Regions from separate parts of the Ectopseudomonas hydrolytica genome, predicted to be linked through region 4. Evidence: riboswitches for the same ligand, from Rfam matches in the RefSeq annotation. Region 4 holds a riboswitch; each other region holds the start of a gene.
The links. Region 4 has a riboswitch for cobalamin ahead of L1F06_RS20845 (energy-coupling factor ABC transporter permease). Riboswitches for the same ligand answer to the same signal wherever they lie in the genome.

Region 1: another riboswitch for cobalamin. It lies ahead of cobO (cob(I)yrinic acid a,c-diamide adenosyltransferase); the one in region 4 lies ahead of L1F06_RS20845 (energy-coupling factor ABC transporter permease).
Region 2: another riboswitch for cobalamin. It lies ahead of cobG (precorrin-3B synthase); the one in region 4 lies ahead of L1F06_RS20845 (energy-coupling factor ABC transporter permease).
Region 3: another riboswitch for cobalamin. It lies ahead of cobW (cobalamin biosynthesis protein CobW); the one in region 4 lies ahead of L1F06_RS20845 (energy-coupling factor ABC transporter permease).

The regions. Positions count from the first base shown of each region.
Region 1 is NZ_CP099397.1:1,803,680-1,811,430, forward strand. Features, by position in the region: gene L1F06_RS08345 (C40 family peptidase) at 121-732, shown strand; gene L1F06_RS08350 (C40 family peptidase) at 817-1,341, shown strand; gene L1F06_RS08355 (O-methyltransferase) at 1,349-2,008, shown strand; gene L1F06_RS08360 (hypothetical protein) at 2,015-2,335, shown strand; cobalamin riboswitch at 2,369-2,579, shown strand; gene cobO (cob(I)yrinic acid a,c-diamide adenosyltransferase) at 2,764-3,375, shown strand; gene L1F06_RS08370 (cobyrinic acid a,c-diamide synthase CobB) at 3,375-4,667, shown strand; gene bluB (5,6-dimethylbenzimidazole synthase) at 4,664-5,317, shown strand; gene cbiB (adenosylcobinamide-phosphate synthase CbiB) at 5,321-6,229, shown strand; gene cobD (threonine-phosphate decarboxylase CobD) at 6,222-7,232, shown strand; gene L1F06_RS08390 (cobyric acid synthase) at 7,232-7,751, shown strand, end outside.
Region 2 is NZ_CP099397.1:5,246,065-5,253,815, forward strand. Features, by position in the region: gene L1F06_RS24670 ((2Fe-2S) ferredoxin domain-containing protein) at 1-22, opposite strand, end outside; gene L1F06_RS24675 (cobalt-precorrin-6A reductase) at 193-912, opposite strand; gene cbiE (precorrin-6y C5,15-methyltransferase (decarboxylating) subunit CbiE) at 909-2,111, opposite strand; cobalamin riboswitch at 2,168-2,491, shown strand; gene cobG (precorrin-3B synthase) at 2,589-3,902, shown strand; gene L1F06_RS24690 (precorrin-8X methylmutase) at 3,895-4,521, shown strand; gene L1F06_RS24695 (precorrin-2 C(20)-methyltransferase) at 4,521-5,261, shown strand; gene cobJ (precorrin-3B C(17)-methyltransferase) at 5,417-7,066, shown strand; gene L1F06_RS24705 (GlxA family transcriptional regulator) at 7,138-7,751, opposite strand, start outside.
Region 3 is NZ_CP099397.1:5,260,735-5,268,485, reverse strand. Features, by position in the region: gene L1F06_RS24775 (hypothetical protein) at 11-241, shown strand; gene cobM (precorrin-4 C(11)-methyltransferase) at 463-1,218, opposite strand; gene L1F06_RS24765 (cobalamin biosynthesis protein) at 1,215-1,652, opposite strand; cobalamin riboswitch at 1,739-1,934, shown strand; gene cobW (cobalamin biosynthesis protein CobW) at 2,029-3,078, shown strand; gene cobN (cobaltochelatase subunit CobN) at 3,155-6,901, shown strand; gene L1F06_RS24750 (magnesium chelatase ATPase subunit I) at 7,042-7,751, shown strand, end outside.
Region 4 is NZ_CP099397.1:4,435,570-4,443,320, reverse strand. Features, by position in the region: gene L1F06_RS20865 (hybrid sensor histidine kinase/response regulator) at 1-940, shown strand, start outside; gene L1F06_RS20860 (TetR/AcrR family transcriptional regulator) at 1,078-1,719, shown strand; gene L1F06_RS20855 (acyl-CoA dehydrogenase family protein) at 1,716-3,365, shown strand; gene L1F06_RS20850 (carbonic anhydrase) at 3,420-4,163, opposite strand; cobalamin riboswitch at 4,443-4,646, shown strand; gene L1F06_RS20845 (energy-coupling factor ABC transporter permease) at 4,700-5,383, shown strand; gene L1F06_RS20840 (hypothetical protein) at 5,394-6,131, opposite strand; gene amn (AMP nucleosidase) at 6,265-7,737, shown strand; gene L1F06_RS20830 (threonine dehydratase) at 7,739-7,751, opposite strand, start outside.

The DNA.
Region 1 (7,751 bases), 2.6 Mb from region 4:
AGGGCGCGTTAGATGGCAGGATGGAACTACTGAGTCACATTTCCAACGATAGAATTTGCAAATGGGCTGCATAGAAGGCATAGTCGCGCACTTATAAATTCCACTGACACGGTCGTGCCCATGCTAAAACGCTTCGCACCCCTCGTGCCCATTGCACTGACAGCCTTCCTCGCCGCCTGTGCCGGCCATGCGCCGCAGCCCCAGGTTACCGAGCCCGCGGTCAAGCCCGTCGCTCAGCAGGTGAAACCTGCCGAGGACGAAATCACCGCTCTGATCGACGACAAACCCTACGAAATGCCGCAACTGGCCGACAGCCTGCTCGAGCTGGGTCGTTCGCTGATCGGCACCCGTTATCGCTACGGCGGTACGTCGGTGCAGTCCGGCTTCGATTGCAGCGGCTTCGTCGGCTACGTGTTCCGTGAGGAAATCGGCCTGGAACTGCCACGTTCCACGCGTGAACTGATCAACCTGGACGCGCCCAAGGTGGCCCGTGCCGATCTGGAGCCCGGCGATCTGATCCTGTTCAACGATCGCGGTCGTGGTCGTGTCAGTCACGCCGGCATCTACCTGGGCGATGATCAGTTCATCCATTCCAGCAGCAGCCGCAGCGGCGGCGTGCGCATCGACAGCCTGGACGACAGCTACTGGAATCGCAGCTACCTGCAGGCCAAGCGCGTGCTGGCGCTGGCTCCGGTGGAAGAGAGCCAAGCGCAGGCCAAGCGCCATCCTTGACGCATGACGGCGCGCCCGCAGGGTTGCGCCGTTCGTCGCGAGACGGCAGAGTAGAGCGCATCCAGGCTCAGGATCGCCTCGCTCATGCCCGTTACGACCCGTGTTGCCCTGCTTGTTCTCGCCTTGCTGCTGAGTGCTTGCAGCAGTCGCGCTCCCTCTCCCCAGCCCACCTATATACCGCCTTCCACTGCGTCCCATTACCAGGGGGGCGCCGAGGATGTGCTGTTTCGTGCCCTGGGTTTGGTCGGTACACCCTACCGCTATGGCGGTAACACCCCGGATGGCGGCTTCGACTGCAGCGGCCTGATCGGTTACGTGTACCGGGATGCCGCGGGCATCAGTCTGCCGCGCTCGACCCGCGAGCTCAGCGCGATGCGCGCGCCCAACGTCCGGCGCGACGCCCTGCAGAGCGGCGATCTGGTGTTCTTCGCCACCAATGGCGGGCGCGCCGTCAGTCATGCCGGCATCTATGTCGGCGAGGGGCGCTTCGTCCATGCCCCTTCCACCGGCGGTACGGTGCGTCTGGACAGCCTGGCCAGCGGCTACTGGCAGGGCGTCTACCTCGATGCCAAACGCATCATCACCCCCGAACTGGCGCGCAATCCCTGAGGCGAGCGTGACTCAGCGTACGCTGCAACTCGACGACGCCCTCTACCAGTACCTGCTGGATGTCTCCCTGCGCGAGTCGCCGCTGCTCGCCCGCCTGCGTGAAGAAACCGCGCAGCTAAGCCAGGCGCGCTGGCAGATTGCGCCGGAGCAGGGGCAGTTCATGGCGCTGCTGGTGCGCCTCACCGGCGCCCGGCGGATCGTCGAGGTGGGCACTTTCACCGGCTACAGTGCGCTCTGCATGGCGCAGGCCCTGGGCGAGGGTGGGCGCCTGATCTGCTGCGACCTGCCTGGAGACTACAACGCCACGGCGCGCCGCTACTTCGCCGAGGCCGGGGTTGCCGAATCCATCGAGTGGCGGCTGGGCCCGGCGCTTGAAAGCCTGGCGGCGCTGGCTCGAGAGGGACAGGGCGTCTTCGACCTGATCTTCGTCGATGCCGACAAGGCCAACTATCCGGCCTACCTGGAGCAGGCCCTGTTTCTGCTGCGTCAGGGTGGCCTGCTGCTGTTCGACAATACCCTGTGGAGCGGTCGGGTGCTGCAACGCTCCCCCGACAGCGAAGACACGCGCGCGATCCAGGCGCTCAACCTGGCCCTGCGTGACGACCCGCGCATCGATCTGTCGCTGTTGCCGCTGGGCGACGGTCTGACGCTCTGCCGCAAGCGTTAGCCGGGTATGGCCGATCCCATCCGTTTGCCGCCTCAGCCCGAGGTTTGCGAGCTGTGCGCCAGGCCAGTCGCATTGACCCGCCACCATCTGATCCCCAAGGCCCTGCATGACAAGGTCTATGTACAGAAGCGCTATGCGCGGCATGAGCGCATTACCGCCACGCTCTGGGTCTGCCGGGCTTGCCATAACCAGATTCACCGCCTGTTCAGCGAAAAGGAGCTGGCGTTGACTTACAACAGCCGTGAGGCGCTATTGAGCGATGAGCGCATGCGTACCTTCGTTGAGTGGCTGGCGCGCAAACCACCGGGCTTCGTGCCGAAACATTGACTGTCGTTGACGCACGAGGCTGTCAGCCTCTACCCTGCGCGCCTTGCTTCAGGTGCCCCGCGTCGTCTCCATCGACGGCGCCGGGGTGAAACAGGGAAGCCGGTTCCAATGCCGGCGCTGCCCCCGCAACGGTAGGTGAGTCAAACGCTGTTTCAGGCCACTGTGCAATGCACGGGAAGGCGCAGCGTCGAACCTTTCAGGTTCGCTCACGAGCCCGGAGACCGGCCTGTCGCAGTTCCACGGCATCGCGGAGGGCGTTGTCCGGCCAGTGCTCCGCTTCTACCGGGGCCTCGGTGTTGCCTGCCTTCCGCTCGCCTGACCAGCCATTGGCGCCTGTATGAGGTCGCGCGGATCATCGCGATTCTTCATAGTCGTTCGCACTGTTCCTGAAGCAGGCAACGCGGGCACCTGACTTGCAGGAGCACAGCATGAGCGAATCCGCCGAACGCGACGCCCGCCACAAGGCGCGCATGCAGCGCAAGAAAGCCCTGATCGACGAGAAGATCGCCCAGGCCCAGGATGAATACGGCCTGCTGCTGGTGCACAGCGGAAACGGCAAGGGCAAGAGCAGCAGCGCCTTCGGTATGGTCGCGCGCGCCCTTGGCCACGGTATCAAGGTTGGCGTGGTGCAATTCATCAAGGGCGCGGCCAGCACCGGTGAGGAAACCTTCTTCCGCCGTTTCCCCGAGGAAGTCAGCTACCACGTGATGGGCGAGGGCTTCACCTGGGAGACCCAGGATCGTCAGCGCGACATCGCCAAGGCGCAGGAGGCCTGGGCCGTGGCCCGGCGTCTGCTCGGCGACGAGTCCGTTGGCCTGGTGGTGCTGGACGAGCTGAACATCGCCCTCAAGCACGGTTATCTCGAACTGGATGCGGTGCTGGCCGATATCGAGGCCCGGCCGCTGCTGCAGCACGTGGTGGTGACCGGCCGCGGTGCCCTGCCGGGGATGATCGAGGCGGCCGATACGGTCACCGAGATGAGCCTGGTCAAGCATGCGTTCAAGTCTGGCGTGAAGGCGCAGAAGGGCATCGAATTCTGATGACGACACGTCACTGTCCGGCGTTGCTGATCGCCGCCCCGGCTTCCGGCCAGGGCAAGACCACCGTCACCGCTGCGCTGGCACGTCTGCATACGCGCCAGGGTCGGCGCGTGCGGGTGTTCAAGTGCGGGCCTGATTTTCTCGACCCGATGATCCATGCCCGCGCAAGCGGCGCGCCGGTGTACCAGCTCGACCTGGCCATGGTCGGTGAGGCGGAGAGCCGTCGCCTGCTGTGGCAGGCTGCGGGCGAGGCGGATCTGATCCTCATCGAAGGGGTGATGGGCCTGTTCGACGGCAAACCCTCGGCGGCGGACCTGGCGCGTCATTTCGGCGTGCCGGTGCTGGGCGTGATCGACGGCGCGGCCATGGCGCAGACCTTCGGCGCCCTGGCCCATGGCCTGGCCACCTTCCAGCCCGATCTGCCCTTTGCCGGCGTGCTCGGCAATCGCGTTGCCAGCAGCCGTCATGGCGAGATCCTGCGCGATGCCCTGCCGCCGAGCATTCGCTGGTTCGGCGCCTTGCCGCGCAGCGCCGCGGTGGAGTTGCCCAGTCGCCATCTGGGCCTGGTGCAGGCCGCCGAGCTGGCGGATCTGGATGCGCGCCTGGACGCTGCCGCCGATGCGCTGGCGGCCAGTGCCGATGTCGACCTGCCGCCGGCGGTGAGTTTCGCCGCGCCGCCCATCAATGAACCCGCGCCCTTGTTGAAGGATGTGCGCATTGGCGTGGCGCGCGATGCGGCGTTCGCCTTCCTCTATCAGGCCAATCTCGATCTGCTGCAGGCTCTCGGCGCCGAGCTGCGCTATTTCTCGCCGCTGGCCGACAGCGCGCTGCCCGAAGTGGATAGCCTTTATCTGCCTGGCGGTTATCCCGAGCTGTATCTGGCCGAGCTTGCAGGCAATCAGGCCATGGCCGCGGCCATCCGTGCCCATCATCAGGACGGCAAGCCGCTGCTCGCCGAATGTGGCGGCATGCTCTATCTGCTCGACGAGCTGCGCGACAAGCAGGGCGCCAGCGGGCGCATGCTCGGCCTGCTGACGGGCAGCGCCGCATTGCAGCCGCGCCTGACCGCGCTGGCCCTGCAGGAGGTGACGCTGCCGGAGGGCGAGCTGCGTGGCCATAGCTACCATCACTCGCGCCTGGACAGCCCGCTCGAGCCGCTGGTGCGCGGGCGCTGTCCGAACGGCAAGCCGGTGGCCGAGGCGGTGTATCGCCTGGGGCGACTGACCGCCAGCTATATCCACTTCTACCTGCCGTCCAACCCGGAGGCAGCCGCCGCGCTGCTGCGCCCATGAGCGAGCACGCCTTCAGCCCCGAGGAGCGCGCGGCGGTGTACCGCGCCATCGCCGAGCGTCGTGACATGCGCCATTTCAGCGGTGGCGAGGTGCCGGCCGAGGTGTTGGCGCGCCTGCTCGAAGCCGCCCACCATGCGCCCAGCGTTGGCCTGATGCAGCCCTGGCGTTTCCTGCGCATCCGCGATGAGCAGCTGCGTGAGGCGGCCCATGCGCTGGTGGAGGCCGAGCGGGTACGCACCGCAGAGGCCCTGGGCGAGCGCAGCGACGAATTCATGCGGCTGAAGGTCGAGGGCATCCGCGATTGCGCCGAGCTGCTGGCGGTGGCGCTGATGGACGGACGCGATGCACATGTCTTCGGGCGACGCACGCTGCCGGAAATGGATATGGCCTCGGTGGCCTGCGCCATTCAGAATCTGTGGCTGGCCGCGCGCGCCGAAGGTCTTGGGCTGGGCTGGGTGTCGCTGTTCGATCCCGAAGCGCTGGCTGAGCTGCTGGGCATGCCGGCCGGCAGCAAGCCGGTGGCGCTGCTCTGTCTGGGGCCGGTGGATGCCTTCTATGAAAAACCCATGCTGGTGCAAGAGGGCTGGGCCACGCCTCGACCGCTGAGCGAGCTGCTGTTCGAGAATCGATGGGGAGTGCAGGGTGACTGAACAATGAGCCTGGCGCTGATCACCTGCGCCGGTGTGGCGCTGGACGCCGTGCTGGGCGAGCCAAGCCGCGCGCATCCGCTGGTGGCCTTCGGGCGCCTGGCCGATCGCCTGGAGCAGCGCTTCAACCCGGCCGGCGGTGGCTGGCGCAGCCATGGCGTCACCGCCTGGTGCCTGGCAGTGCTGCCGCTGACCCTGCTCACCTGGCTGCTGGTGCAGATCAGCGGGTTGGGCTGGGCGGTGGAGATCTTCGCCCTGTATTTCGCCATTGGCCTGCGCAGTCTTTACGAGCACGCGCAGCCGGTGGCCCGCGCGCTGCGTCTGGGCGATCTGCAGCTGGCACGCGAGCGGGTCGGCTGGATGGTCAGCCGCAACACCGCCGAGCTGGACGCCACCGGCGTGGCCCGCGCCGGTACCGAGTCGGTGCTGGAGAACGGTTCCGATGCGGTATTCGCCGCCTTGTTCTGGTTCATCGTCGCCGGTGCGCCCGGCGTGGTGCTGTACCGCCTGAGCAATACCCTGGACGCCATGTGGGGCTATCGCAACGAGCGCTTCGAGCGCTTCGGCTGGGCGGCGGCGAAGATTGATGACCTACTCAATTACATCCCGGCGCGCCTGGTGGCGCTGACCTATGCGCTGCTCGGGAATACCCTTCTGGCGCTGCGCTGCTGGCGCCGGCAGGCGCCATTGTGGGACAGTCCCAATGCTGGCCCGGTGATGGCCGCTGGTGCCGGCAGCCTGGGTGTGAGTCTGGGCGGCGCCGCCGAATACCACGGCGAGCTGCATGAGCGCCCGCAGCTGGGCGAGGGCCCTGCGCCGCGCGCGCGGGATATCGAACGGGCGATGAACCGGGTCGTTGCCGGCGTTGGCCTGTGGTTGCTGTGCCTGATGATCTGGGAGGTGCTGGGTGCTTGAACACGGAGGTCGACTGCGCGCGGCGGCGCAGCGCTATGGCATCCCCCTGGAGGACTGGCTGGACCTGTCCACCGGTATCGCCCCCTATGGCTGGGATCTGCCGCCGGTTCCCGCTCAGGCCTGGGCGCGGTTGCCCGAGATCAACGATGGCCTGGAGGCGGCCGCGCGCGATTATTACGGCGCCGCCAGCCTGTTGCCGGTGGCCGGTTCGCAGGCGGCGATCCAGGCTCTGCCACGGCTGCGCACGCACAGCAACGTGGGCATCCTCGCGCCGACCTACGCCGAGCACGCCGCGGCCTGGCGCCGCGAAGGCCATCGCATCACCAAGCTCAGCGAAGGCTCGGTGCATCGCGCGCTGCCGCAGCTCGACGTCCTGCTGGTGGTCAATCCCAACAACCCGACCGGGCGTCTGATCGAGCCGGCGCGCCTGCTCGACTGGCACGACGAGCTGGCCGAACGCGGCGGCTGGCTGGTGGTCGACGAAGCCTTCATCGACTGCACGCCGCAGCACAGCCTGGCGGCCTACAGCGACATGCCGGGGCTGATCGTGCTGCGCTCGTTCGGCAAGTTCTTCGGTCTGGCCGGCCTGCGTCTGGGCTTCGTGCTGGCGGCGCAGGCCTTGCTGGATGAGCTGGAAGCGCTGCTCGGGCCCTGGGCGGTCAGCGGTCCGGCGCGCAGCATCGCCCGCCAGCTGCTTGCTGACAGCGACGGCCAGCGCCGCCAGCGCGAGCGTTTGCTGGCCGATGGCGAGCGTCTGGCGGCGCTGCTGCGCGACTGCGGCCTGCCGCCTACCGGCGGTTCGGCGCTGTTCCAGTTCTGCTGCACGCGCCGTGCGGTGCCCTGCATGGAGCTGCTGGCACGGCGCGGCATTCTGATCAGGCTGTTCGCCGAGCTGGACAGCCTGCGCTTCGGCCTGCCGGCAGACGAGGCCGGCTGGCTGCGCCTGGAGCAGGGCTTGCTGGACTGCGCGCCGATCCTCGCCAGCCTTGAGGAAACCTCCTGATGCCAACCCTGATGGTGCAGGGCACCACTTCCGATGCCGGCAAGAGTACCCTGGTGACGGCGCTGTGCCGCTGGGCGCGGCGCCAGGGCGTCTCCGTGGCGCCATTCAAGCCGCAGAACATGGCGCTCAACTCGGCAGTGACCGCCGATGGCGGCGAGATCGGGCGGGCCCAGGCGGTGCAAGCACAGGCCGCCGGCCTGGCGCCGCACACCGACATGAACCCGGTGCTGCTCAAGCCCAACAGCGACATGGGCGCCCAGGTGATCATCCACGGCCGCGCCATCGGCAACATGCAGGCGCTGACCTACCACGGCTACAAGCCGGTGGCGATGGCGGCAGTGCTGGAATCCCACGCCCGCCTGGTCGAGCGCCACCAGCTGGTGCTGGTCGAGGGCGCCGGTTCGCCGGCCGAGATCAACCTGCGCGCCGGCGACATCGCCAACATGGGCTTCGCCGAGGCGGTGGACTGTCCGGTGATCCTGATCGCCGACATCGACAAGGGCGGCGTGTTCGCCCATC
Region 2 (7,751 bases), 810 kb from region 4:
GGGCGTAGGGGGCTTGGCTCATGACGGTCTCCAGAACGGGCCGGCAGTCTAGCAGCGCGTCGTGGTCCGGAGGCAATCCGGCAGGTGCTAGAAGCCCCGGTGCGCGCGGCGCACCCTACGGAATCAGCGCAGGCGCAGCAAGCGTAGGGCGGGTGCAACCCGCCAGGCCGGCATTGGCGGGTTTCACCCGCCCTACAAGGACAGCGCCTCGTAGAGAGCGTCCAGCTCCTCGAACTGGCGCGTTACAGCCGGCAACTGCGGGCGGCGCAATAGCAGCACCGGCAGGCCCCGTTCGCGGGCGACCTGCAGCTTGGGCTCGGTGGAGGCGCTGCCGCTGTTCTTGCTTACCAGCACATCGCAGCGGATACGGGCGAACAGCGCACGTTCCTCGTCCAAAGAGAACGGCCCGCGCGCGCCGATGATCTCGGCACGCGGCGGCGCCGGTTCGGCCTGCAGGCAGCGCACCGTCCAGTGCTGGTGCTCGGGTATCTCGTGCAGATGCGCCAGCGGCTCGCGACCGGAGGTGAAGAACGGCCGCTGGAACGGCGTCAGCGCGCGGGTCAGTTCATCCCAGCCATCCACCTCGCGCCAGTCGTCGCCTGCGCCCGGCTGCCAGCCGGGGCGGCGCAGGGCCCAGCAGGGCACACCAGCAGTCTCGGCGGCGCGGGCGGCGTTATGGCTGATCTGCGCGGCATAGGGGTGGGTCAGATCCAGCAGCAGCTCGATGTCTTCTTCGGCGATAAAGGCCGCCAGGCCTTCGGCACCGCCAAAGCCGCCGACGCGCACGCGGCAGGCCAGGTCGTCCGGCACGCGGCCGAGGCCGGCCAGGCTGTAGACGGTATCCGGCCCGAGGCGGCGGGCCAGGCGCAGGGCCTCGGTAGTGCCGCCGAGCAGCAGAAGTCGCGCGCTCACGGCTTGCGCACCGCCAGCAGGGTGATCGGCAGCGCCGCGCGCCAGGTGTCGAACCCGCCCAGCGGCTGCGCCTGGGCCACGGTGAGCCGCAGCAGCTCGCCACCCTGCCGTTCGCGAAAGGCCACCAGCGCCGCCTCGCTCTGAATGGTCACGGCATTGGCCAGCAGGCGCCCGCCGGGCTTGAGTGCGGCCCAGCAATCATCCAGCACACCGGGCACGGTGACGCCGCCGCCGATGAAAATGGCATCCGGCGCTGGCAGCCCGATCAGGGCCTCGGGCGCATGCCCGGCGACCAGTTGCAGCCCGGGGACGCCGAGGGCATCGCGATTGTGGCGGATATGGGCCTGACGCCCTTCGTTGGCCTCGACGGCGATGGCGCGGCAGGCCGGGTGCGCGCGCATCCATTCGATGCCGATGGAGCCACAACCGGCGCCCACGTCCCACAGCAGCTCACCGGGCAGCGGCGCCAGGCGCGCCAGGGTCACCGCGCGCACGTCGCGCTTGGTCAGCTGGCCGTCGTGGCGGTAGGCCTCGTCAGGCAGACCACAGGTCGGTGGCAGCAGGTGTGCTCCGGCGTCGGCCAGGCATTCCACGGCCAGCAGGTTGAGGTCGGCGCCGCGCGGCAAGTCCCAGCTCGCGGCCAGGCCCTCGATGCGGCGCTCATCCGGCCCGCCAAGGTGTTCCAGCAGGGTCAGGCGACTGGCGCCAAAACCGCGTGCGCACAGGGCTTCGGCGACCTGCGCGGGCGTGTCACCATCGGCGCTCAACACCAGCAGGCGCATGCCGGGAAACAGCCGGGCGTTGAGCGTGGCGAGCGGCCGGCCGACCAAGGAGACCACATCAATCTCCTGCAGCGGCCAGCCCAGACGCGCAGCCGCCAGCGACACCGAGGACGGCGACGGCAGTACCTGCAGCTCATCGGCCGGCAGCTGGCGCGCCAGGCTGGCGCCGACGCCGTAGAACATCGGGTCGCCGCTGGCCAGCACGCACACCGCCTCGCCACGCCGCGCCAGCAGCGGTTCAAGGTTGAAGGGGCTGGGCCAGGTTTCCCGCTCGCCACCGATGCAGGGCGGCAGCAAGGCCAGCTGACGCGGCGCACCGACGATGCGTGTAGCCGCCAGCAGCGCGCGGCGCGCGGCCTTGCCCAGGCCGGGGTAGCCGTCTTCACCGATGCCGACCAGGGTCAACCAGGGTTTCATCTACCTTCCTCGCAAGTAGCCGACAGGGCGCGTGTCGCGACGCCGGGCAAAGCGGGCATAATACAGCCTTCGTCGGTGCCCCTTATAAAACGGGCCTAAGAGGGAACACGGTAAAACCGTGGCTGCCCCCGCAACTGTAAACAGCGAGTCCAATGCAATCGGCCACTGGGTGAAAGGCCGTTGAAAAACGTAGGCGAGGTAGGCAAGACAAGGCAAAAACGGCCGAAAAAGCGCAGTTTACGTGTTGTAAATGAGCATTTTGAGGCCGTTTTTAACGCCGTATTGCCAACGTAGGTAGTTTTTCAACGGCCTGTTAACCGGGAAGGCGCAGCGGATCATGACCTGTCAGCCAGGAGACCTGCCGACGAACGCTGGTCGCGAGTGCCAACATCGGGCGGGGTGTACCGATGCCATGGAATCCCCCTGTGGGCGGATTTCGCTGGTTCGGTCGCCGCGTCGTTAGCCACAGGTGACCGCTTGCACACCTCCATTCGCCCTTCCGCCTGTCCCGGCCTGCTGCGCATCGTCCCCGCGCTGGACGGTGGCATCTGCCGTATCAAGCTGCCCGGCGGCGTGCTGCGCAGCGCCCAGGCGCGCGCGATTGCCGAGGCGGCGCGGCATGGCGCAAGCGGCGTGCTGGAGCTGACCAACCGCAGCAACCTGCAGATCCGCGGCGTGCTGCCCGGCCAGGAAAACGCGCTGATCGACGCGCTGCTGAGCGCCGGCCTAGGCCCGCGCGTGGCCGCCGCCGACGATGTGCGCAACCTGCTGCTCAGCCCCGCCGCCGGCCTCGACCCGCACATGCGGATGGACGTGCGCCCACTGGCCGGCCAGTTGCTCGACCTGCTGCAGGACACCCCGGCGCTGCATGCCCTGTCGCCCAAGTTCGCCCTGCAACTCGATGGCGGCGAAGCCTTGGCCATGCGCGAACACCCCCACGACCTGTGGCTGGCGGCCGACGACGAACACCACTTGCTGCTGGGCCTGGCCGGCTGCCCTGGCGATGCGCCCGTCGCACGCGTCGAAGCGAGCCAGGCGCTCGAGCTGGTTCGCCAGCTGCTGCTGCTGTTCCTCGAACTGGCCACGCCCGAGCAGTCGCGCATGCGCCAGTTGCTGACGCAGATCCCGGCCAACGAACTGCTGCAACGCCTGCAGGCGCGCCTGGATTCTGCCCTGCAGCCGGCCCCGGCCACCTGGCAGCCCGCCGCCACCATCGAGCGCGCGCCGGCGGGGATTTATCCACAGGCGCAGAGCGGCCTGTGCATGGTCGCCGCTGGCGCCCAGCTGGGCCGGTTGCACGCCGAACAACTGACCACGCTGGCCGAGCTGAGCGAGCGCCATGGCGATGGCGAGCTGCGCCTGACGCCCTGGCAGGGTCTGCTGCTGGGCAACGTCCCCGAAGCCCGCGCCCGCGAACTGCTGGCTGAGCTGGACCAGCTGGGCCTGCTGACCCAGGCCGACGAGCCGCTGCTCGGCCTGGTCGCCTGCACCGGTTCGGCCGCCTGCGCCCGCGGCTTGGCCGACAGCAAGCACCACGCCCTGCACCTGGCCGAGCTGCTGCGCGCAAGCCGCGCCCGCCCTCAGGTGCACCTCAGCGCCTGCCCGCGCAGTTGCGCCAGCGCCCGCGTGCAGCCCTATACCCTGCTGGCCAGCACGCCCGATCACTACCAGCTCTACCAACGCACGCCCGAGGCACCCGGTTTCGGCCGTCTGCTGGCGCCGGCCATGACCATCGACGAGGCCGGCGCCTGGTTCGCCCGCCAACACCCCGCAGGAAAACCCGATGCTTGATTACATCCGCGACGGCCAGGAAATCTACCGCCGCTCCTTCGCCACCATCCGCGCCGAGGCCAACCTCGACGGCATCCCCGCCGACCTGGAGAAACTCGCCGTACGGGTGATCCACGCCTGCGGCATGGTCGACGTGGTGGAGGATCTGCGCTTCTCCGCCGGTGCCGGCGCGGCCGGTCGTGCGGCGCTGCTAGCTGGCGCGCCGATTCTCTGCGATGCGCGCATGGTCGCCGAGGGCATCACCCGCCCGCGCCTGCCGGCGAACAACCACGTGATCTGCACCCTGCATGACGCCGGTGTGCCGGAGCTGGCCCGCGAAGTCGGCAACACCCGCTCGGCGGTGGCCCTGGAGCACTGGCGCGAGCACCTGGAGGGCAGCGTGGTGGTGATCGGCAATGCCCCCACCGCGCTGTTCTACCTGCTGGAAATGCTCGACGCCGGCGCGCCCAAGCCGGCGCTGATCATCGGCATGCCGGTGGGCTTTATCGGCGCGGCGGAATCCAAGGATGCCCTGGCCGCAGACAGCCGCGGCGTGCCCTACGTGATCATCCGTGGCCGCCGTGGCGGCAGCGCCATGGCGGTGGCCGCGGTCAACGCCCTGGCCTCGGAGGTGGAATGATGGCTGGTCGTCTGCTCGGCCTCGGCGTCGGCCCCGGCGACCCCGAGCTGCTTACCCTCAAGGCCCTGCGTCTGCTCCAGTCGGCGCCGGTGGTGGCCTACTTCGTGGCCAAGGCCAAGCACAATGCCGGCCACGGCGGGAATGCCTTCGGCATCATCGAAAAGCACCTGGACGCCGCCCAACAGCGCCTGCCGCTGGTCTACCCGGTGACCACCGAGAAGCTCGCCCCGCCGCTGTCCTACGAGGATGTGATCGCCGACTTCTACGACACCTGCGCCGAGCAGATCGCCCGGCTGCTGGACGCGGGCCAGGACGTGGCGGTGATCTGCGAGGGCGACCCGTTCTTCTACGGCTCCTACATGTACCTGCACGATCGCCTGGCCGACCGCTACGAGGTGGAGGTGGTACCCGGCGTGTGCTCCATGCTCGGCTGCGCCTCGGTGCTCGGTACACCGCTGGTGTACCGCAACCAGAGCTTGAGCGTGCTCTCCGGCGTGCTGGCGGAAGACGAGCTGGAACAGCGCCTGCGCGACGCCGAGGCCGCCGTGGTGATGAAGCTCGGGCGCAACTTCGACAAGGTACGCCGCGTGCTGCGCAAGCTGGGCCTAGATGGCCGCGCCCATTACGTCGAGCGCGCCACCATGGCCAGTCAGAAGATCGTGCCGCTGGACGAGGTGGAGCCGATGGATTCGCCGTACTTCTCGATGATTCTGGTGCCCGGGCAGAAGTGGCGGGGATAACACCGCCAACGCTGTAGGAGCCGGCTTGCCGGCGATCCATTGCAGGCGCATCGCCCGCAAGCGGGCGCCTACGAAAAATACCTCGAAGCGCGTAGCCCGGATGCAATCCGGGAAACCCATTCCCCGGCTTGCATCCGGGCTACAGGATTTACCGCATGAACATCGTCATCCTCGGCGCCAGCGCGCTGGCCACTGCACAACGCCTCAAGGCGCTTTATCCACAGGCCGTGATCCATGGCCTGCGCGGCCGTGTCGATGTCGCAGAGCGCCATTACGACGACTTCGGTGACCACCTGCGCGCCCTGTATCGCGCCGGCCAGCCGCTGCTGGCGCTATGCGCCGCCGGCATCGTCATCCGCAGCCTGGCCGCGCTACTGGCGGAAAAGGGCACCGAGCCGCCGGTGCTGGCCCTGGCCGAGGACGGCAGCGCCGTGGTGCCGCTGCTCGGCGGCCTGGCCGGGGTCAATCGTCTGGCCCGCGAGATCGCCCCGCACCTGGGCGTGGCGCCGGCCATCACCACCAGCGGCGAACTACGCTTCGGCACCTGCCTGCTGGAGCCGCCGGCCGGCTATGCGCTGGCTGACCTGCAGCAGGGCAAGCGCTTCGTCAGCGATCTGCTCGGCGGCGAGAGCGTGCGCATCGAGGGCCAGGCGCCCTGGCTGGAGGCGGCGCAGCTGCCGGTGGATCAGACCGCGTCGCGGGTGATCCATATCACCGCCGAGCAACGCCCACCGAGGGCCGACGAACTGCTGATCCACCCGCGCGTCGCTGCCGCGCTGATCGAACGCCCCGGCGCCGACCTGGCCACCCGCCTGCAGCAGGCGCTGAGCGCCGCCAAGCTGGCGCCGCAGGCACTGGCCTGCCTGCTTGCGGACAAAGGCTGGATGGCCAATGCCGAGCTGCACGCGGCCGCAAGGGAGCTCAGGCTACCGCTGCGTTTTATCCACAGCGCCTCCCAGCTGCCTGCCGAATGCCACCGGGGCGACGGCCTGCGCCTGCTGCTGGGCGAACAACCACTGGATATCGAGCGCTTCGGTCAGCGCCGCGGCCGTCTTAGCGTGGTCGGCCTCGGCCCCGGCGCAGCCGAGCATATGACCCCGGCCGTGCGCCGTGCCCTGGACGAGGCCGAAGATCTGCTCGGCTACGACACCTACGTGAAGATGGCCGGCCCGCTGCGCGCCGATCAATGCGTGCACCCCAGCGACAACCGCGAGGAACTGCAGCGCGCCGCCCATGCCTTCGAACTGGCCGCCACGGGCCGCCGCGTGGTGATGATCTCCTCCGGCGACCCCGGCGTATTCGCCATGGCTGCTGCCGTGATGGAAGCGCTGGAAAGCCCGCAGAGCGAGGCCTGGCACGGCGTCGAACTGGAGGTGCTGCCGGGCGTCTCCGCCGCCCTGGCCACCGCCGCCAAGGCCGGCGCGCCGCTGGGCCACGACTTCTGCCTGATCTCCCTGTCCGACAACCTCAAGCCCTGGGCGGTTATCGAAAAACGCCTGCAGCATGCCGCCATCGCCGATCTGGCCATGGCCTTCTACAACCCGATCTCCAAGGCCCGCCCCTGGCAACTCGGCCGCGCCCTGGAGCTGCTGCGCCAGCATCGCGAACCGCAGACCCTGGTGGTGCTGGGGCGCGATATCGGCCGCCCGGCCGAAGCCCTGCGCACCCTCACCCTCGGCGAGCTGACCCCGGAGCTGGTCGATATGCGCACCCTGGTGATCATCGGCTCCAGCCAGACCCGCCGCTTCCCCCGCGCCGATGGTGGCGAGTGGGTGTATACGCCGCGCAGTTATCCACAGGATTGATGGGTGCGCACGGCCTAGGCGGCCCTGCGACACCCTGCGCCGACCCGTAGGGTGCGCTGTGCGCACCAGATCTATCCGGCGTCGACCCCCTGCATACCACGCTGCCGCCGAAAGGCCCCCGGCGCCACGCCGAAGCGCTGACGAAACAGCTTGCCCAGATGGCTGGCATCACTGACGCCGATCTCGTCGGCAAGCTGCGCCAGGCTGTGGCTGGAATTGAGCAGGCGCCAGCGCACATGCTGCAGGCGCAGCTCGTTCCAGTATTCGCGCGCACTCATGCCCTGGCTGGCATGGAACAGGCGGTCGAGCTGACGCCGGCTGATGCCGACGCTGGCCGCCAGTTGCTCGATGCCGTCGGCGCTGGCCAGGCCATGACGCATCAGGGCGATGGCGCGATCGACATGACGTTCGCCGCTCGGCGCCACCTGCAGTGAACGCAGCGCGTGCTGGCCGCTGCGCGTCTCGTCCACCAGCATATCGGCCAGGCCCTTGAGCGCGCGGGCCCGACCACTGCCCTGGGCCAGCAGTTCCACCGCCAGGTCGATGGCCGCCGCGCCGCCGGCGCAGGAGATTCGCTCGCCATCGAGGCAATACAGGCGTTCGCGGGCGAGGCGCACATGCGCAAAGCTGGCGCGGAACTCCGCCTCATGCCGCCAGTGCACCGCAACCCTGTGCCCGTCGAGCA
Region 3 (7,751 bases), 830 kb from region 4:
AGGAGAGCGGATGAAGCGCGCGGATGTAAAACGCGGAACGGCCGAGGGCGTTCTGTTCGACACCCAGATCATGGTCAACCCGGCCAATACCACGCAGTGGATCGTGTTGTTCGAGAAGGAAGCGGGCCGCAGCTTCTTTCTGGTGGATGAAGACGAGCAGGTGCAGACCTTTGCCAGCCTGGATGCACTAATGCCGGAACTGCGGGCTCTGGGTATCAAGCGGGTCGAGGTGCAGCTGTGAGCAGTTGCTCACAGTAGGCGTGGATCATCCTGTGGATATCCTTGTGATACCTGGCTAAGGCTTTGATAGTCAGGGCCTTTCAGCGACTTGTACAGAAACTGTTCGCCTGCCTGTTCGCTATCCACAGAGCATCTGGATAACAGGCTTTCTATCCTGTTGATAAGACTCTGCAAGCCATAAATGGCGGGGCCTTCAGCGCTTTGTACGGTTTCTCGCCAGGCTCAATCGTTGCCGGGACGGTAAAGGTGACGATGCCCGGCGTCATATAGCGCCGACTCGGCAAAGGAGCCCGGATCGAGCACCCGCCCTACGAGGATCAATGCCGTGCGGCGGAACTCCTTGGTGGCGACCTTTGCCTCGATATCGGCCAGGGTGCCCAGTACCCAGTCCTGATCCGGCCAACTGGCCCTGTGGATAACGGCAATGGGGCAGTCGGCGCCATAGTGCGGCAGCAGTTCGCTGACGATAGCCGGCAGTTGGCGCACACCAAGGTGGATGGCCATGGTTGCGCGGTGCCTGGCCAGGTCATGCAGCTGTTCGTCCTCGGGCATTGGCGAGGTGGTGCCATAGCGGGTAAGGATCACCGTCTGGGCGATACCCGGCAGGGTCAGCTCGCTTTCCAGTAGCGCCGCGCAGGCGGCGGTGGCGGTGACGCCTGGGACGATCTCGAACGGAATGCCCAGAGCACGCAGTTCGCGAATCTGCTCGCCGATGGCGCCATACAGCGAAGGGTCACCCGAATGCACCCGGGCCACGTCCTGGCCGCGCCTATGGGCCTGATGCAGCAGGGTGACGATTTCCCCAAGATTCAGCTCGGCCGTGTTCACCACCTGTTCGGCGCTATGGCCCTGCAGCACCGCTTCGGGCACCAATGAGCCGGCATAGAGGATCACCGGGCACGCACGGATCAGGCGCTGGCCCTTGACGGTGATCAGCTCGGGGTCGCCGGGGCCGGCGCCGATAAAGTAGACGGTCATTCGGGTTCTCTGTCGAATATGGCTAGCGCGCAGGTGGCGCTGGCGCTGCGGGTTTTCTCGCCGAGCCGGCGCGGCGCTGTGCCCATGTTTGCCGCCAGCGCCAGGGCACAAGGCTCGGCTACGGCGGGGCTGCCGGTGGTGGCTTGGCTAAGGGCGCTGGCGCCTGTCGGCGTCTGATAGCCAGCCAGTTGCTCGGGCGAAAAGAACACCAGCTCCAGGCCCAGATGTTCGGCCAGGTCATGCAGGCCGGCTTCGTCGCGCTTGTGGGCGATGCTGGCCAGGCCGGCCAGATTGTTCACCGTCAGCTCATGCCGAGCCAGGCTGTGGATAAGCAGTTCGAGCAGCTCGTCCCGGCTGCAGCCGCGACGACAACCCAGCCCGGCGACGACCTGTGTCGGTGAGGCGGATGGGGGGGCGGAGGCAGTCGGCAACATGAGTGGCATTCGGGCTGAGCGGTGGCGTAGCTCAACATGGCACCTGCCAGCGGTCAACCGCGATTGACCGGCCGCCGCGGCCTGCGTAGCCTTCTTGCTTTCGAGGTTCTTCGCCGCCGAAGCGCGGCGAAGCTAAGAGGGAACAGGGTCGATGCCCTGGCTGCCCCCGCAACTGTGAACGGTTATGCCCTTCGTTAGACCACTGCCAACCGGCGGGAAGGTGAAGGGACGCGCGCCGCGCAAGCCGTGAGCCAGGAGACCTGCCTCGATTGACCAGCCACTTGCTCGGACGGGGTGATCCGATGCGGCCAGCATGCCTCTGCGTGCCTGTCTGCCCGTACCCGTCCGCCGAATTGACCGACGCCACGGGGCCACCATGAAAACCCTCGCCAAACTGCCTGTCACCATCGTCACCGGTTTTCTCGGTGCCGGCAAAACCACCTTGCTGCGCCACCTGCTGGCCCATGCCGAAGGACGCCGTATCGCGGTGATCGTCAACGAGTTCGGCGAGCTGGGTATCGATGGCGAGATCCTCAAGCAGTGTTCCATCGGCTGCAGTGAGGAAGAGGCCAACGGTCGGGTCTTCGAGCTGGCCAACGGCTGCCTGTGCTGCACCGTGCAGGAAGAGTTCTTCCCGGTGATGCGCGAACTGGTGGCGCGCCGGGGTGACCTCGACCACATCCTGATCGAGACCAGTGGTCTGGCCCTGCCCAAGCCGCTGGTGCAGGCCTTCAACTGGCCGGAAATCCGCAACGCCTGCACGGTCGACGCGGTGATCACCGTGGTCGACAGCCCGGCAGTGCTCGCCGGCACCTTCGCCGCCTTCCCCGATCAGGTGGACGAGCAGCGCAAGCTCGACCCCAACCTCGACCACGAGTCGCCGCTGCATGAACTCTTCGCCGATCAGCTGGCCAGCGCCGACCTGGTGATTCTCAACAAGGCCGACCTGCTCGATGCCGAGGCACTGGCCGCGGTGCGCGCCGAGGTGGCCGAGGAACTGCCGCCAGCGGTGAAGGTGATCGAGGCGCACGGCGGCGAGCTGCCGCTGGACGTGCTGCTGGGCCTGAACAGCGAAACCGAGCTGCATATCGACAGCCGCCGTACCCATCACGACGACGAAGATGAAGACCATGATCACGAGGAATTCGACTCGTTCCACGTGGAACTACCCGAAGCCGAGGAGGCGCGCCTGCTCGCTGCGCTGAAGGCGGCGGTGTCCCAGTACGGCATCCTGCGGGTAAAAGGCTTCGCGGCAATCCCTGGCAAACCTATGCGCCTGCTGGTGCAGGGCGTCGGCCAGCGCTTCGACCGCCATTTCGACCGCGCCTGGCAGGCCGACGAGCCGCGTGTGAGCCGCCTGGTGCTGATCGGCCAGCAGCTCGACCGCGCGGCTATTGAAGCCGAGCTGAAGGCGGCGCTGGCTTGATAATGATCGCCCGCAAGCGGGCTCCTACACACACCCTGTAGGAGCCCGCTTGCGGGCGATGTCCTTGGATTCGTAGATGCACTTACTGCGTACCCAACCCGGTGCTCAACTGCCGGCCGACAGCATCGCCGACCTCGGCCAGACCCCGGCCGAGCTGGTGATCCTGTGCACGGGTGATTCGCACCTGTCGTTGCTGGCCGAAGCGGCGCGGCAACTGCCGGACGACTACCCCAGCCTGCGCCTGGCCAGCCCGGCGCAGCTGAGCAACCACGCCTCGGTGGATTACTACGTCGAGCAGGTGCTGCAGCATGCCAAGGTCATCCTGATCTCGGTGCATGGCGGGGTGAGCTACTGGCACTATGGCGTCGAGCGCCTGGTTGAGCTGGGTGCGCGCGGCGCCACAGTGATCATGGTGCCGGGTGACGACAAGCCCGACCCGGAGCTGAGCGCGCTCGGCAACGTCGGGGAAGAAGACAGCCAGCGCCTGTGGCAATACCTGCGTCAGGGCGGGCTGGACAATGCCCGCCAGCTGTTTCGCTGCATCGGCAGCCGCTGGCTGGGGCGCGACGATGCCTGGCAGGAGCCGCAAGCGCTGCCGCGTGTCGGCCTCTATCACCCGCAGCACAGTCCGGCCACGCTGGCCGACTGGCATGCGCAGTGGCAGCCTGACGCGCCTGTGGTGGCGCTGCTGTTCTACCGCAACCATGTGCAGTCGGCGAACACTGCCTTCGTCGATACCTTCTGCCAGCACCTATTCGGCCAGGGCCTTAACCCGCTGCCGATTGCGGTGGCCAGCCTCAAGGAGCCGGCCTGTCTGGGCCAGGTGCAGGACTGGCTGGACGAAACGAACGCCGCGCTGATCATCAATACCACCGGCTTTGCCCTGTCCAACCCTGAGGCGCCACAGGCGCGGGTGTTCCGCCGCGATATCCCGGTGCTGCAGGCCATCTGCTCGCTGGATAACCAGGCGCAGTGGCAGGCCAGCGCCCAGGGCCTGGGCTCGCGTGACCTGGCCATGCATGTGGTACTGCCCGAGCTGGATGGCCGGCTGATCGGCACCGCCATCAGCTTCAAGGGTCTGGCCTGGCGCAGCGAGCGCAGCCAGAGCGATGTGGTGTGCTACCAGGCACACGAATCGGGTATGGCCTTCGTCGCTGAACTGGCGCGTAACTGGTGTCAGTTGGCGCTTAAAAGCAACGATCAGAAGCGAATCGCGCTGATTCTTGCCAACTACCCGACCCGCGATGGCCGTATCGGCAATGGCGTGGGTCTGGATACGCCGGCCGCCGCGCTGAATATCCTCCACGCGCTGCAGACCCAGGGCTATCCGGTGGATAACCTGCCCGATAGCGGCACCGCACTTGTCCACAGCCTGCTCGGCGGCGTCACCAACGATCTGGATGGCCTGGATACGCGCCCCTGTGCGCAGAGCCTGGCGCTGGACGACTACCTGACGTTTTTCCACAGCCTGCCTGAGCAGAATCAGCAGGCAGTACGCGAGCGTTGGGGCGAGCCGCAGGATGATCCCATGTTCCGCTGCGGGCGGATGATGGTGGCCGGGCTGCGCTTCGGTCTGTGCTTCGTCGGCATCCAGCCGGCGCGCGGCTACCAGCTCGACCCGGCGGCGGTGTACCACGACCCGGATCTGGTGCCGCCGCACGGCTATATCGCCTTCTACGCCTGGCTGCGCAAGGTCTTCGCCGCCGATGCGCTGATCCACGTCGGCAAGCATGGCAATCTGGAATGGCTGCCGGGCAAGAGCGTCGGCCTGTCCGAGGGCTGCTGGCCGCAGGCGCTGATCGGCCCGCTGCCGAATATCTATCCCTTTATCGTCAACGACCCGGGCGAGGGCGCGCAGGCCAAGCGCCGCACCCAGGCGGTGATCATCGACCATCTGATGCCGCCGCTGACTCGCGCCGAAAGCTATGGCCCGCTGCGTGATTTGGAGCGCCTGGCCGACGAGTACTACGACGCCAGCCAGCTCGACCAGCGCCGCGCCGTGGAGCTACGCGGTGAGATCCTGGCCAAGGTGCGCGAGGCCAGCCTCGACCGCGAGCTGGGCCTGCAACTCAACGACGATGCCGACAGCTGGCTGCCGCAGCTCGATGCCTACCTCTGCGACCTCAAGGAATCGCAGATCCGCGATGGCCTGCATGTGTTCGGCGAGTCGCCGACTGGCCAGCTGCGCCGCGACACCCTGCTGGCCTTGCTGCGCATCCCACGTGGCGATGGCCAGGGCGCCAATGCCAGCCTGCTGCGCGCACTGGCGCGCGGCCTGGAGCTGGGCCTAGATCCGCTGGACTGCGATATGGGCCAGGCCTGGGCGGGGCCCCGTCCACAAGTGCTGATGGCTGTGGATAACAGCCTGTGGCGCACCGTCGGCGATACCCGCGAGCGCCTGGAGCTGCTGGCGCTGAGGCTGATCGAACAGCGCCTGGCAGGGGAGTGCAGCGAAGCCTTTGGCGCCGAGGTGGCGCTGATTCTCGACGGCCTGGCCGAGCATATCGCGCCGTTGCTGGATGCCTGCGGCGACGCCGAAATGGGCGGTCTGCTGGCCGCGCTGGAGGGGCGTTTCGTGCCTGCCGGGCCGAGTGGCGCGCCGAGTCGCGGACGCTTGGACGTGCTGCCCACTGGGCGCAACTTCTTCACCGTCGACGTGCGCCACTTGCCCACGCCCACTGCCTGGCGCCTCGGCGTGCAGGCGGCGGATCGCCTGCTGGAGCGCCACCTGCAGGACGAGGGCGACCACCTGCGCCAGCTCGGCCTGTCGGTATGGGGCACGGCGACCATGCGTACCGGCGGCGACGATATCGCCCAGGCGCTGGCGCTGATGGGCGTGCGCCCGGTATGGCAGCCGGGTAGCCAGCGCGTCGAGCGTTTCGATGTGTTGCCGCTGGAGCAGTTGGGCCGCCCCCGGGTGGATGTCACCCTGCGCGTGTCGGGCTTCTTCCGCGATGCCTTCAGCAACCTGATCCGCCTGTTCGACGAGGCCGTGCAGGCGGTGATCGAGCTGGACGAGCCGGAAGACATGAACCCGCTGTCGGCGCGGGTCTGGCGCGAGTCGCTGGCGCTCAAGGATGGTGGCCTGGATGAAGCCGAGGCGCGGCGTCAGGCCGGCTGGCGGGTGTTCGGCGCCAAGCCGGGGGCCTATGGCGCCGGGGTGCAGAACGCCATCGAGGAGCGCCTGTGGCAGAGCCGCGCGGATCTGGCCGAGGTGTATCTGAACTGGGGCGGCTACGCCTACGGCAGCGGCGCCGAGGGCGCACCCGCGCGGCAGCGCTTCGTCGAGCGCCTGGAGCAGATGCAGGCGGTGCTGCACAACCAGGACAACCGCGAGCACGACATCCTCGATTCCAACGACTACTACCAGTTTCAGGGCGGCATGCTGGCGGCGGTGGAAACCCTGCGCGGGCTTAAGGTGGCCAGCTACTTTGGCGACAACAGCCAGCCGGATACGCCGCGCATCCGCAGCCTCAAGGAAGAACTCAACCGTGTGGTGCGTGCCCGTGCTGCCAATCCCAAGTGGATCGAGGGCATGAAGCGCCACGGCTACAAGGGCGCCTTCGAGCTGGCGGCGACCATCGACTACCTGTTCGCCTTCGACGCCACCAGCGAGCTGGTGGACGACCACCAGTACGCGCTGCTCACCGATGCCTACCTGCTCGACAAGGACACCCGCGATTTTATCCAACAGCACAACCCGGGGGCGCTCAACGATATCCTCGAACGCCTGCTGGAAGCCCAGCAGCGCGGCCTGTGGGAGAATCCCGGCGAGTACCGCGAAGCGCTGGAAAACCTGCTGCTCGATAGCGAGGAAAGCTGATGCGAGCGCTTTTCTCGCCTCTCCCGTTGATGGCAGAGGGAATATTTCGTAGCCCGGATGCAATCCGGGGCGGTCTGAGTCATCACTCCCGGATTTCATTCGGGCTACAGTCGCAACGCATTTATCCACAGGCCTGAGCCATGACCGAATACCACTTCCCCCTCGCCGCCGTGGTCGGTGCCGATTCGCTGAAGCTGGCGCTGTGCCTGGCGGCCATCGACTCGGCCATCGGCGGCGTGCTGATCGAAGGCCCGCGCGGCATGGCCAAGTCCACCCTGGCCCGAGGCCTGGCCGATCTGCTGGAGGGCGGGCGCTTCGTCACCCTGCCGCTGGGGGCGAGCGAGGAGCGCATCGTCGGCACCCTGGATCTGGACGCGGCGCTGGGCGAAGGTCGGGCGCAGTTCTCTCCCGGGCTGCTGGCGCGCGCCAACGGCGGCGTGCTCTATGTCGATGAGGTCAACCTGCTGCCGGATCATCTGGTCGATCTGCTGCTCGATGCCGCCGCCAGCGGGGTCAACCATGTCGAGCGTGACGGCATCTCCCATCGGCATGCCGCGCGCTTCGTGCTGATCGGCACCATGAACGCCGAGGAGGGTGAGCTGCGTCCGCAACTGCTCGATCGCTTCGGCCTCAACCTGGCCCTCGATGGCCAGCCGCAACCGGCCGAACGCGCCGAGATCGTCCGTCGCCGGCTGGCCTTCGATGCCGATCCTGCTGCTTTCCTGCAACGCTGGCAGGGCGAGCAGGATGCCCTCGCTGCCCGTTGCCAGAACGCCCGCCAGCGCCTGGTCGATATCCCGCTGGATGACGCCGCCTTGAGCGAGATCAGCCAGCGCTGCTTCGCTGCCGG
Region 4 (7,751 bases):
CGAGACGTTCAGCCTGCGTGGTCTGTTCGACGGCCTGCGCGCGCAGTACGCCGCGCGTGCCGACGACAAGGGCCTGGCATTCGTGCTGGAGCTGGACGACAGCCTGCCCGACACCCTCGAGGGCGACGCTGCCAAGCTGGCCCAGGCGCTGGGCTATCTGCTGGACAACGCCATCAAGTTCACCGCCGAAGGCAGCGTGACGCTGCAGGTCGGTCGCGCCGGCAGCCACGCCGACAACCTGCCGCTGAGCGTGGTGGTCAGCGACACCGGCGTAGGCTTCGAGCCCGGCGAGGGCGATCTGTATCAGCGTTTCCATCAGCTCGACGGTTCGATGACGCGCAAATACGGTGGCCTCGGCATCGGCCTGGCGATCTGCCGGCAACTGGTCGACCTGCTCGGCGGCGCCCTCAGCCACGAATCGCAGCTGGGCGTGGGCAGCCGCTTCCGCCTCGACGTGCCCCTGACCCTGCCGCCGCAACAGCCCGCCAGCACCGCCCGCCCGCGCTCGAGCGGCCGGGTGCCGCTGCGCCAGGCTCAGCAGTGCACAGTGCTGATCGTCGAGGACAACGCCATCAACCAGTTGGTGACGCGCGGCATGCTACTCAAGCTCGGTTACCGGGTGCGCACCGCCGACAATGGCGCCGAAGCCCTGGACCTGCTGCGCAGCGAGACCGTGGATGCCGTGTTGCTGGATTGCCAGATGCCGGTCATGGACGGCTTCGCCACCTGCCGCGCCCTGCGTGCGCTGCCCGGTTGCGCCGAGGTACCGGTGCTGGCGATCACCGCCCATAGCCACAGCGGCGACCGCGAACGCTGCCTGGCTGCCGGCATGAGCGACTACCTGGCCAAGCCGATGAAGTTCGAAGAGCTGCGCGTGCTGCTGCACGACTGGGTGCTCTGTCGTCCGCCTGCCGTCTCGCAGTCGCCGGGCATGCCGTAGATCGGCTGCAGCCCGACACGCGTCCGCGCTGCGAAGCGGCTATCGATGTCCGTTCGGCCGCAGATATGGCCGGATCGTCCCTTTAGCCATGGTCTGAATCCTGATTCACTACGAACATGTGAATCAGGATTCAGACCATGGCCTATCGCACCACCGAAGCCCGTCTCGACCGTGACCAGGCGCTGCGCGAGCGCATTCTGGCCTGCGCACTGCAGCGCGTGAGCGCAGGCGGTTTCGCGGCGCTGACCATGCAGGCGCTGGCCGACGATGTCGGCATCGCCACCGGCAGCCTGTACCGGCACTTTCGCAGCAAGGGCGAACTGGCGGCCGAGGTCTTCGCCAGCGCCAGCCAGCGCGAGGTCGATGCCCTGGCCGTGCAGCTGCGTCAGCCCGGCAGCGCTGCGCAGCGCCTGCGCGAGGGGCTGCAGCAGTTCGCCGCGCGCGCCTGGCATAGCCGGCGCCTGGCCTTCGCCCTGATCGCCGAACCGGTCGAGCCGGAAGTCGACGAGCAGCGCCTGCTCTATCGCGAGGCCTATGCCGAGCTGTTCATCGACCTGCTCGAAGAAGGCAGGCGCAGCGGCGAGTTTCAGGTGGACCAGGTGGGCCTGGCCGCCGCCTGTCTGGTCGGTGCCATCGCCGAAGCCCTGGTCGGACCGCTCTCGCCACCGGCGCGTGCGGCCCGTGCTGCAGGTCATCCCAGTCTGGAACTGGCTCAGGTCAGCGCCAGCCTCGTCACCTTCTGCCTGCGCGCCGTGGGCGCCAAGGAGTCAACCCGATGAAACCCAGTCTGCACGCCGAAACCCATGAGGTCTTCAACCAGGTGCCCAGCCTCGACGGCGCCAACCTCTACCGTCTCGATCTGCCGCTGCAGGAGTGGGTCCGCCGCTACGATGGCGCCTGGGCGGAAGAACGTCTGAGCGCCTATGGCGCGCTGGCCGGCGGCGCGCTGATGCAGGCGGGCTTTCTCGCCAACGAGAACAAGCCGGTGTTCAAGAGCCATGACCGCTACGGCAACCGCATCGACCTGGTGGAATTCCACCCGGCCTATCACGAACTGATGCGCACGGCCATCGAGCACGGCCTGCCGTCGCTGCCCTGGACCGACCCGCGCGCCGGTGCCCATGTCGCCCGCGCCGGGCTTTCCTATCTGCACAGCCAGGCCGAATCCGCCAGCGGCTGCCCGCTGACCATGACCTTCGCCGCCGTGCCGGCCATTCGCCTGCAGCCGAATGTGGCCGAGCAGTGGCTGCCGAAGATCCTTGCCACCGAGTACGACCCGCGCAACCTGCCGATGGAGCAGAAGGCCGGCGTCACCATCGGCATGGCCATGACCGAGAAACAGGGCGGCACCGACGTGCGCGCCAATACCACCCGTGCCTATCCCATCGGCCTTGGCGGGCCGGGGCAGGGCTACGAGCTGGTCGGTCACAAGTGGTTCTGCTCGGCGCCGATGTGCGATGCCTTTCTCACCCTGGCCTATACCGACAAGGGTTTGAGCTGCTTCCTGCTACCGCGCCATCGCCCGGATGGCACGCGCAACCAGTTCTACATCCAGCGCCTGAAGAACAAGCTGGGCAACTGGGCCAACGCCTCTAGCGAAGTGGAATACCGCGGCGCCTTCGCCTGGATGCTCGGCGAGGAAGGGCGCGGCGTGCCCACCATCATCGAGATGGTGGCTATGACCCGCTTCGACTGCATGGTCGGCTCCAGCAGCCTGATGCGCCAGGCGCTGACCCAGGCCGCGCATCACTGCGCGCATCGCCAGGTGGGTGGCAAGATTCTCGCCGACCAGCCGCTGATGCAGAACGTGCTGGCCGATCTGGCCCTGGAGAGCGAGGCCGCCCTGGCGCTGTGCATGCGCATGGGCCGCGCGCTCGATCATCTGCATGACGAGCAGGAAGACAAGTTCGCCCGCCTGGTCACTGCGGTGGGCAAGTACTGGATCTGCAAGCGCGCCCCGGAAATGGTCTACGAGGCCAGCGAATGCATGGGCGGCGCCGGCTACGTCGAGGAAACCATCATGCCGCGTCTGTATCGCGAGGCGCCGGTCAACTCGATCTGGGAAGGCTCGGGCAACGTGCAGTGCCTGGACGTGCTGCGCGCCCTGTCCAAGGAGCCGGGCGTACTCGATGCACTGTTCAATGAGCTCGGTGACGGCCATGGCGATGCACGGCTGAAGGCGCATATCCAGCGACTGAAAACCGACTTCAGCGACACCGCCGACATCCAGTACCGCGCCCGCCAGCTGACCGAGGACATGGCCGTGGCGCTGCAGGCCAAGCTGTTGCTGGAGGCCGGCAACAGCGTGGTCAGCGACGCCTTTATCGCCAGCCGCCTGGAAGGCCGCGGCCGCGTCTACGGCACCCTGCCGCGCGGCGTCGACGTCGAGGCGCTGGTGGCGCGCAGCACGCCGCATCTGCTGTAAGGGGCGATAGTCCCGGAACGAAGCGCCGGCTATTCAGCCGGCGCATAACGCGGGTCAGTAGTCACTCTCCAGCACTTCACGGTCGTAGAGCGCCTGGATCGGGCGTGCGTTCATCGCATACAGGTGCTGGAACTGCTCCAGCTGTGCATGGGACAGTTCGACCGGCTGCTTCAGCACGCGCCATTGCACGTTCTCGCTGCACGGCGGGGTGGTCAGCGAGCCGGCGAAGGCGTAGTAGCCCTGCTGCTGCGGCAGCACGGCCTGCGGGGTGAAGCTGCCGGCCAGCTCGACTTTCTCGCCTGCCTTGGGCGGCATGGTGTCGAACACCTGACCCAGCGCCTGGTTCTGCGCGCCTTCCTTGAACAGCACCGCTACCACCGCCAGGCGGCCGTCGCTGGCCTGGTGGACGAAGTGCGCCACCATCGGGAACGCCTGCCCGGCAATGTGCTCCTCGCTGGGCGTATGGAAATGGAATTGCACTAGGCGGTAGGGCTTGCCGTCGATCTCGATGCCGCCGGCATTGGCCAGGTTTACCTGAATGGTGTGGCCGTTGTTTACCACCTCGGCCGGGCTGACCTGGTAGTCGAAGGCGAGGCGCGGCAGGGAGGCTCGGGTGGCATTGCGGATATCGATGGGCGACTGGGCGTGGCCGATCGCGCAGGTTTCGTAGCCTGGGTCCAGCTGGGCCCAGTGTTCGGGGCCTTCGTTGCCGTTGTAGCTCCAGTGCGGTTGCTGTTCGGCGGCCATGGCGCCGGTTGCGAACAGGGCGGTCAACGCAACGATCAGGGTCTTCTTCATATGCGCTCTCGTGACTGGATGATGGGCCTGCAGGCTCGCGTGGGCAGAGGCCGGCGCGAGTGCAGAAATACTACGCTTGCTTTGTAATATGAAGTTACATATACGCCTGGCGGTGTGACGCTTTCCGCATCTGTGCCGCATCGGCCGTGTTCGGGACAGCGTTCGTTCAGCCAGCGCGGCGCAGCTGCCGGAAAGTGGCCTGCGGCCTGCACGTGGCTCGGTCGCCCACCTGACCCGTGCGGCGGCGAGTGCGGATGCTGTCTTTTGCTCCGGCGGCGGAGTAAGGTTGCCGCCGATGGTTCCGCCGCCTCTGGCGCGCGGATGAAAAGGGAACAGGGTGCGGCGCCGCGTCGCCAATGCCCTGGCTGCCCCCGCAACTGTAAACGGCGTACGACGCTCCCTATGCCACTGGCCGCCAGGCCGGGAAGGCGAGCGAAGTGGCAAGCCGTGAGCCAGGAGACCTGCCATCGGCAAACGGGCGATTCGCCCATCCTTCATCCGAATCGTCGCGCGGTGGGCGCGGCCAAGGAACTCGCATGCATATCGAACCCGGTGTCGTCGAAGGCGCCAAGATCTTCCTCAGCTACGCAACCGCTGTCGGCGCCTTCGGCCTGACCGCCAAACTGGCGCGCGATGCCATCCGCGACAACGGCGGGGTGACGGCCCTGGCGCTGCGCAGCCTGCTGACCACTGCTTTGGTGTTCTGCTTCTTCGAGGTGTTGCCGCATCACCCGGTGGGTGTTTCCGAGGTGCACCTGATCCTCGGCTCGACCCTGCTGCTGCTGTTCGGCGCCGGCGCTGCCGCCATTGGTCTGGCCGCTGGCCTGTTGTTGCAGGGGGTGCTGTTCGCTCAGTTCGACCTGCCGCAGTACGGCATGAACGTCACCACCCTGCTGCTGCCGTTGTGGGGCATCAGCCTGCTGGCCAAGCGCATCGTCGCGCCGGGCACGGCCTACGTGGACCTCTCCTACAAGCAGGCGCTGGCGCTGTCGACCGCCTACCAGGGCGGTATCGTCGCCTGGGTGGCCTTCTGGGCGTTCTACGGTCAGGGCTTCGCCGGCGAGAACCTGGCGGCTGTGGCCAGTTTCGGTCTGGCCTATATGAGCGTGATCCTGGTCGAGCCGCTGATCGACCTGGGCGTGCTGGCCGCCGCCAAGGCCCTGTCGCGTTTCAGCCAGGGGCCGCTGTTCAACGTGCGTCTGCACCACAGCGCCGCCTGAGCACGCGCCGCTAACGGCGGCGCTGCCAGATCATCTTGCCGGTATTGCTCTCGGTGACCAAGTACTGGTCGCTGAAACGGTAGTAGGCGGCCGGTTGATAGTCGGCAGCGCCTGCCAGGCGCACCAGCAGCATGCCGTCCTGGCTGCGCCAGTGGCCGCTGTACTGCACCTCGCCGGGGCTGTCATAGCTCCAGTCGCTGCCGCCATCGATCGAGCGGGTCCATTGCGTGACACTGCCATCGGCGTTCAGCTGCAAGGTCATCAGGGTCGTGAACGAAGCGAAACTGGCACCGCCGCTGTTGATGATCTTCTCGTGCACCCAGGTGCCGATCAGTGCCGGGTCCTGCTTGCCCGAGGTGGCTGCCGGCGGCGTTTGCGCGGCGGGGGCTGCGGCAACGCGCTGGAACAGGGCCTGGCGCTCGAGCACCTGACCGTTGCGCGGATCGCGCGCGGCGATGCTGGTGTTGAGCATGGCATTGGCGTAGGTGGCGTTCATGTTGGCCAGCAGCAGCCCTGACTGCGGTTCGCTGATTTCGGCGCGCAGCAGCTCACCGTCATAGCGCCCCTTGACGATCAGGCGCAGGCGCTGGTTCTCCAGATATTCGCCTTCCACCACATCGCCGTTCTGGCGCAGGATCAGCTCGCTCGGCTGGCCGTCGAGCGTGGCGCGATAGTGGCCGTCCAGTTCCCCGGCCTGAGCGCAGCAGCAAAGCAGGGCAAGCAGCAGTGGAGCGATGGCACGGGGCATGGCGCGGCCCTCCGGCTGGCTGATTGCCATAAGCCTAGCTGCTGGCGCGACGACGGGCTCGCTGCCGCGCGCTATGTTTTCGTCGCCGTATGCAGGCAAGATAGGGGCGTTCACTCAGCCAGGAAGACACGCTGTGAAACCCTGTTCCGATGATTTCGTCATTGCCCATACGCCGGAAGAGGCGGTAGATCGCCTTGCCGCCCTGCATCTGCAGGCCACCAACGCCCTGAGCCGGGCGCTCAAGCGCTATCTCAAGGAGCGCATTCGCCCTGACGCCAGCGAGCATTGCCTGTTCCGCTACCCCGAGCTGCGCCTGACCTACCTGTGCCAGGGCGAGGTGCCGACCACCGTGCGCGCCTACGCCAAGGTGCAGGTGCCGGGTACCTACGCCATCACCGTGACCCAGCCGGCGGCCTTCCGCAAATACCTGCTGGAGCAGCTGCGCCCGCTGATGAACGACTTCACCCTGCGCGTCGAGGTGGGTGTCAGCCAGCAGAACATTCCCTACCCCTATGTGGTGGAGCAGGGCGACGAGCTGGCCGGCAGCGGCGTGACCGCCGCCGAGCTGGCGCGGGTGTTCCCCAGTACCGATCTGTCCGCCGCCACCGACGGCACCGCCGACGGCCTGTACGACTGGGAAAACATCGACCCGCTGCCGCTGGCGCTGTTCGACGCGGCGCGCACCGACTTCTCCCTGCGCCGCCTGGTGCACTACACCGGCAGCGACTGGCGCCACGTGCAGCCGTGGATCCTGCTGACCAACTATCACCGCTACGTCGACCAGTTCATCCGCCATGGTCTGGACATGCTGGTGGGCGACTCGCGCTTCACCCGCATGGTGCTGCCGGGCAACGTGGTGATCGAGCGCGGCATGGCCGAAGGCGAGATGCAGGCGATCATCGAGAACGTGGTCTGGCACCGCTACCAGATGCCGGCCTATCACCTGCTGGCCGCGGATGGCCATGGCATCACCCTGGTCAACATCGGCGTCGGCCCGTCCAACGCCAAGAACATCACCGACCACCTGGCCGTGCTGCGTCCGCACTGCTGGCTGATGATCGGTCACTGCGGCGGCCTGCGGCAGTCGCAGACCATCGGCGACTACGTGCTGGCCCACGCCTATATGCGCCGCGACGGCATTCTCGATCGCGTACTGCCGCCGAACATCCCGCTGCCGGCGCTGGCCGAGGTGCAGCAGGCGTTGCAGGAGGCCGCCAAGCTGGTCACCGGCGAGCAGGGCGACGAGCTGAAGAAGCGCCTGCGCACCGGCACCGTGCTGACCTACGACGACCGCAACTGGGAGCTGCGCTGGGCCCAGGAACGGCCGCTGATCAACCTGTCGCGCGCGGTGGCGGTGGACATGGAAAGCGGCACCATCGCCGCGCAGGGCTATCGCCTGCGGGTGCCCTACGGCACGCTGCTGTGCGTGTCGGACAAGCCCCTGCACAGCGAGATCAAGCTGCCCGGCGCAGCCGGCGCTTTCTACGAGCGCGCGGTGACCCAGCACCTTCATATCGGCATCGCCGCGCTGGAGCTGATGCGCAGTCAGCTCGATTCGCTGCATTCGCGCAAACTGCGCAGCTTCGACGAGCCGCCGTTCCGCTGAGTCAGGCCGCGACC